DNA from 3 places in the Phytobacter diazotrophicus genome. Region 3 is predicted to be linked to each of the others. Evidence: predicted binding sites of a transcription regulator. Region 3 holds the regulator's gene; each other region holds the start of a gene.

Region 1 (2,278 bases), 200 kb from region 3:
ATGTGATCGTGTTCAGGAAGTACTGACCGAAGAACACGCCGAGCATCATACGGCTGGATAACAGTTGCTTGATGTAATCCAGTTTCGGGCCAGATTGCTTATCGCTGTCGGTTTTTTTGTGGTCCATATCAACCACCGCGCCGTTAGCAGAAATGTAATCCAGCTCTTCGCGAGTCATACGTGGATGGTCAGTTGGGTTATGAATGTATTTAACCCAGGCCGCCGTCAGCACAAAACCAATCACGCCCATCACGGTGAAAACATGTTCCCAGCCCCACGCGAAGGTCAGCCAACCCAGCAGCGGAGAAAACAGTGCGAGTGAAAAATACTGCGCCGCGTTAAAAATCGCCGAAGCGGTACCGCGCTCTTTGGCCGGGAACCAGGCCGCCACAATACGGGCGTTTGCCGGGAAAGAAGGCGCTTCCGAGAAGCCCAGCATAAAGCGCATAATAAACATCGAGATCCCGGCCCATGCGAGCGGGAATACGTCGACAAAGCCTTGCAAGAAGGTGAAGAGCGACCAGAAGAACAGGCTCCAGGTGTACACTTTTTTCGAGCCATAGCGGTCAAGTAACCAGCCACCTGGGATCTGCATCAGCAGATACGCCCAGCCAAACGCAGAAAAAATGTAACCCATCGATACCGAGTCAAGATGCAACTCTTTCGCGACATCAGTCCCCGCAATGGAGAGTGTGGCACGGTCCGCATAGTTAACTGCTGTAACAATAAATATAATGAGCAGAATTAAATAGCGAGTTGGTATTCCCCTTTTTACCTCAACTGAACTTTGCACAGACATATGGTTTCCCCTGGTGCAGCTTAATTTAAAGATATAATTTTCTTGATATGTAATTTACCCGATATATAAAAAGAAACTCATGAAAAGTAATATCAGGTAATAGCATGTTTGTATTTTATTACCGCACAGTATAATCACCACCACTCGGCCACGCACTGGTGGTTTGCTCAATTTTAATATGAACCATTAAGATTATTTTGAGCATATGCACACATAGCTGGGCGCTGATGCACAGATCTGGCAATTCACATCCTTACAGGACGGGTAATCACGAAAATAAGTGATTTAGATCACATTTTAATATTGAGACTCCTGACATTCTTATTTCATCAACCGAGGTTTTAACTTCTGAGAAATACAGAACATCCTCTCTTTCTTTTTTTTGAGTAATGCATCGTATCGTTAGCTGGAGATTACTTGATAATGGCCGACATTGAAATTAGACAGCAGTCGCCTACGGCGTTTTATATTAAAGTACACGACACCGATAATGTCGCTATCATCGTTAATGACAATGGATTAAAAGCGGGTACCCGTTTTCCGGATGGTCTCGAATTAATCGAACATATCCCGCAAGGTCATAAAGTTGCGCTGGTAGATATTCCTCATCACGGGGAAATTATCCGTTACGGTGAAGTTATCGGTTATGCAGTGCGTGATATTGCTCGCGGAAGCTGGATTGACGAATCCACCGTTGAATTACCGAAAGCGCCGCCGTTGAACACACTGCCACTGGCGACAAAAGTGCCCGAACCGTTGCCGCCGCTGGAGGGTTACACCTTCGAAGGCTATCGCAACGCCGATGGCAGCGTCGGTACCAAGAATCTCCTTGGCATCACCACAAGCGTACATTGTGTGGCGGGAGTGGTCGATTATGTGGTGAAAATTATTGAACGCGACCTGCTGCCGAAATATCCGAATGTGGATGGTGTGGTCGGCCTGAACCATCTGTACGGGTGTGGCGTGGCGATTAACGCACCGGCAGCCGTTGTGCCTATCCGCACTATTCACAACATCGCGCTGAACCCGAACTTTGGCGGTGAAGTGATGGTCATCGGCCTGGGCTGTGAAAAACTGCAGCCTGAACGCCTGCTTAAGGGCACAGAAGATGTGAAAGCGATTCCGGTAGACGATGCCAGTATTGTCCGTCTTCAGGATGAACATCATGTCGGTTTCAAATCCATGGTTGACGATATTTTGCAGGTTGCGGTACGTCATCTGGAAAAACTCAACCAGCGCCAGCGCGAAACCTGCCCGGCTTCTGAACTGGTTGTCGGCATGCAGTGTGGTGGTAGTGACGCCTTCTCCGGCGTGACCGCAAACCCGGCTGTCGGTTACGCCTCTGACCTGCTTATACGTTGCGGTGGCACGGTCATGTTCTCCGAAGTAACCGAAGTGCGTGATGCCATCCATCTGCTTACGCCGCGCGCAATCAATGAAGAAGTGGGCAAACGCCTGTTGGAAGAGATGGCCTGGTAC
Region 2 (2,278 bases), 1.4 Mb from region 3:
GATCATGACGGTGGCTTTCGGATCGAAGAAGTAGAAGGCGCAGGAGAAAATCGCCAGCGCGATGTTAGTCCAGAAGAAGACTTTAAGCTTGCACCAGCGGTCGGTCAGGACTTTTGCCAGCATACTGCCGATCATCATGCCGACAACGCCCAGGCTGATAAAGAGAGTGGCGAAGTGAGTGCTTTGTCCCATGACCCAGGTCACGTAGTACATGGTGGCGGCCATGCGGATAAAGCCCGGGCAGACGTTGCACAGCGTGAGCAGTAAAATCCGCACCCACTGGTCGTTTTTCCAGACATCCTTCATGTCCTTTTTCATAACGTCATGAGTTGGGACCGCCGGGCGCACACGCTCGCGGACTGTAGCGAAGCAGAACAAGAACATACACATGCCGATAAACGCCAGAACCGTCATCGCCATCTGATAGCCTTTGGCTTTGTCTTCGCCACCAAACCATTCGGCCATGGGGAGTAACGTCAGCGACAGCAGCAGGGTGGCAATCCCTACCATCACAAAACGATAAGACTGGCAGGCCACACGCTCTTTTGGATCGTTGGTTATCACGCCGCCTAACGAGCAGTAGGGGATATTGATCGCGGTATAGGTGAGTGAGAGCAGGAAGTAGGTAATAAAGGCATAGATAACTTTGCTATGGTAGGTCCAGTCCGGTGTGGTAAACATCAGCACGCTGAACACGGCATAGGGTAAGGCTATCCACAAAAGCCATGGACGAAAACGTCCGTACTTGCTTTGGGTGCGGTCGGCTATCGCACCCATGATCGGGTCGGTGATGGCATCTATCACGCGAATTGAGAGCAGTAAGACGCCTACCAGTGCAGGTGCCAGACCGAAAATATCCGTGTAAAAGTAATTAACAAACAGCATGATGGCGCCAAAGATGATGTTGCATCCGGCATCGCCCATCCCATAGCCGATTTTCTCTTTAACAGATAGTTTACTGTTGTCCATCGACGATACTCCCAGTGAGTTGTGGGAATAATTATTCGCCCGCTAAACATAATTTGCGTTACAGGATGTTGGCGGGAACATGGACAAAACAGCTACATAGGGGAAAGTGTGAGGTTGATAACAATTGAATAACAACCCTCTCCCGGGCGGGAGAGGGCAGCAGGCAAAATCAGTGCGCTTTCACCGCTTTTGCACTTTTCTCTTTGAACATATAGCCGACGCCAAGGATGACCAGCCATACCGGGATCAGATATACGGAGATAGCCATACCGTCAGTCATCAGCATAATGACCAGTACGGCCGCCATAAACAGCAGGCAAATCCAGTTACCTACCGGGTACAACAGCGCCGGGAAACGCGGCGTCACGCCCTGCTGCTGTTTGGCTTTACGGAACTTCATATGCGCCAGGCTAATCATCGCCCAGTTGATGACCAGGGCAGAAACCACCAGTGCCATCAGCAGGCCAAATGCCGATTCAGGCGCCATATAGTTGATCAGTACGCACAGCGCAGTGACCACAGCGGAAACCAGAATGGTATTAACCGGAACACCACGTTTGTCGACGGTGAGCAGCGCTTTTGGCGCGTTCCCCTGCTGTGCGAGGCCGAACAGCATACGGCTGTTACAGTATACGCAACTGTTGTAAACCGACAGCGCGGCAGTCAGCACGACGATGTTCAATGCATTCGCCACGAAGGTGTCACCCAGCTCATGGAAAATCAGTACGAACGGGCTGGTATCCGCGGTAACGCGCGTCCACGGCAGCAGAGAAAGCAGGACAGCCAGTGAGCCCACATAGAAGATCAGGATGCGGTAGATAACCTGGTTGGTCGCTTTTGGAATGCTCTGCTCCGGATTGTCCGCTTCTGCAGCCGTAATCCCTACCAGCTCAAGGCCACCAAAGGAGAACATGATGATAGCCATCATCATTACCAGACCTGAGATACCGTGTGGCAAGAAACCGCCTTGCTCCCACAGGTTGCGTACTGTCGCCTGTGGGCCTGCGCTGCCGCTGAACAGTAACCAGCCGCCGAACAGGATCATCGCCACTACAGCAACCACTTTAATAATGGCGAACCAGAACTCCATCTCACCAAACACTTTAACGTTGGTGAGGTTAATGGCGTTGATAATAACGAAGAAGGCCGCTGCGGAGACCCAGGTTGGGATTTCTGGCCACCAGAACTGGATATATTTACCAACGGCGGTGAGTTCCGCCATCGCAACCAGCACATACAGTACCCAGTAGTTCCAGCCGGAGGCAAAACCCGCGAAATTACCCCAGTATTTGTACGCGAAGTGGCTGAA
Region 3 (2,278 bases):
CGCTTATCCGACCTGTGTTCTCAGGCCTCAATCACCTCATATGAATGCGTGATTTTCACCGCTTTCTCCAGCATTAATGCCACGGAGCAATACTTCTCGGCAGAGAGATCCACCGCGCGCGATACCGCCGCCTCTTTTAGCTCTTTGCCGGTCACGATAAAGTGCAAATTGATATGCGTAAACAGACGCGGAGCCTCTTCACGACGCTCTGATGTCAGCTTCACTTCGCAATCTTTCACATCGTGGCGGCCTTTTTGCAGAATAGAGACAACATCGATAGCGCTGCATCCCCCTGCGGCCATCAGCACCATTTCCATCGGGCTTGGGGCTTTGTCGCCTGAGTTACCATCCATCAGGATCTGGTGCCCGGACGCAGACTCGCCAAGGAACGTTAAACCTTCTACCCATTTCACACGAGCTTGCATTTTTAATTCACTCCGGAGTTACAATTTTCTTTACAGATTACGCGCACATAAGAAAACTCGCAACGGAAGGCGACCTGCGTCAAGCTGAAGCGAGACACCAGGAGACAGGCGTTAAAAGCTATGCTAAAACAATCACGATGCTACAGTGATACATTGACGTTATGCATGTATGCAGAGGACATCACATATTACAGGCCGCAGGCATGTCTGACGGTCCACTTCCCAGGTATGGGGAAGATAGATTGCAACCCCGGACGCGATATGTGAATCCAGCGTCTGGAGCCAGCTTATAACAGAGGATAACCGCGCATGGTGCTTGGCAAACCGCAAACAGACCCGACTCTCGAATGGTTCTTGTCTCATTGCCACATTCATAAGTACCCGTCGAAGAGCACGCTGATTCACCAGGGTGAAAAAGCGGAAACGTTGTATTACATCGTCAAAGGCTCAGTGGCTGTGCTAATCAAGGATGAAGAAGGTAAAGAGATGATCCTCTCTTACCTTAACCAGGGAGATTTTATCGGTGAACTGGGTCTGTTCGAAGAGGGTCAGGAGCGCAGTGCATGGGTACGCGCTAAAACCGCTTGTGAAGTGGCCGAAATCTCCTACAAAAAATTCCGCCAGTTAATTCAGGTGAACCCGGATATTCTGATGCGTTTGTCTTCCCAGATGGCGCGTCGCCTGCAGGTCACCTCGGAAAAAGTCGGTAACCTCGCCTTCCTTGATGTAACGGGCCGTATCGCACAGACGCTGCTGAATCTGGCGAAACAACCGGATGCAATGACCCACCCGGACGGTATGCAAATTAAAATTACCCGCCAGGAAATTGGTCAGATCGTTGGCTGTTCCCGCGAAACCGTCGGCCGTATCCTGAAAATGCTGGAAGATCAAAACCTGATCTCCGCACACGGTAAAACCATTGTCGTGTACGGTACACGTTAATTCTCAAGCGGCGCATCGCCCTTAACGATGCGCCGTTTTTGTCTCTCTTCCCCATGTGGCGCAGGCTGATTTATCACCCCGAAATCAACTATGCACTGCGACAAACGCTGGTGTTATGCCTCCCTGTGACCGTGGGTCTGATCGCGGGTCGTCTCGATCTTGGTCTGCTGTTTTCTCTCGTTCCCGCCTGCTGCAATATTGCCGGTCTGGATACTCTGCATAAACGTTTCTTCAAACGCGTCATTATCGGCGGCACGCTCTTTGCGGGCAGTAGCCTCACGGTACAGCTATTACTGACGCAAAATATTCCGCTACCGCTGATTCTGAGCGGATTAACGCTCTTGCTCGGCGTCACAGCAGAAATCAGCGCATTACACGGGCGGCTTCTACCCGCCTCGCTCATTGCCGCCATCTTTACTCTCAGCCTCGCCGGTAACATGCCCATCTGGGAGCCGTTGCTGATTTATGGGCTGGGTACCCTGTGGTACGGCGCATTTAACGCCTTCTGGTTCTGGTTGTGGCGAGAGCAACCGCTGCGTGAATCCTTGAGCCTGCTGTATCGCCAACTGGCAGACTATTGCGAAGCGAAATACAGTTTACTGACGCAGCACGTCGATCCAGAAAAAGCTCTTCCGCCACTCCTGGCACGCCAGCAAAAGGCGGTGGATATGATTAGCCAGTGTTACCAACAACTGCATATGCTGGCGGCAAATAACAACAACGACTACAAGCGGTTACGCCGCGTCTTCCAGGTGGCGCTGGACTTACAGGAACATATTGCCGTCAGTCTCCACCAACCGCAGGAAGTGCAGGAGCTGGTCGAACGCAGCCATGCCGAGGAAGTTATCCGCTGGAATGCGCAAACCGTTGCCGCGCGGTTACGGGTCATAGCCGATGATATTCTTTATCAC

The links. The regulator CRP, encoded in region 3, controls carbon source genes, mostly activating them, when cyclic AMP is high. The targets are predictions, from matches to a motif close to ATGTGANNNNNNTCACAT.
Region 1: the regulator CRP is predicted to act here: its motif matches at 1,078-1,095, upstream of garD (galactarate dehydratase).
Region 2: the regulator CRP is predicted to act here: its motif matches at 1,076-1,093, upstream of ACS0RQ_RS22980 (glycoside-pentoside-hexuronide (GPH):cation symporter).

What each region holds. Positions count from the first base shown of each region.
Region 1 is NZ_CM125428.1:658,045-660,322, reverse strand. It holds gene ACS0RQ_RS03235 (MFS transporter) at 1-799, opposite strand, end outside; gene garD (galactarate dehydratase) at 1,223-2,278, shown strand, end outside.
Region 2 is NZ_CM125428.1:4,729,446-4,731,723, reverse strand. It holds gene ACS0RQ_RS22980 (glycoside-pentoside-hexuronide (GPH):cation symporter) at 1-969, opposite strand, end outside; gene aroP (aromatic amino acid transporter AroP) at 1,139-2,278, opposite strand, start outside.
Region 3 is NZ_CM125428.1:456,891-459,168, reverse strand. It holds gene ACS0RQ_RS02100 (OsmC family protein) at 21-425, opposite strand; gene crp (cAMP-activated global transcriptional regulator CRP) at 735-1,367, shown strand; gene ACS0RQ_RS02090 (YccS/YhfK family putative transporter) at 1,421-2,278, shown strand, end outside.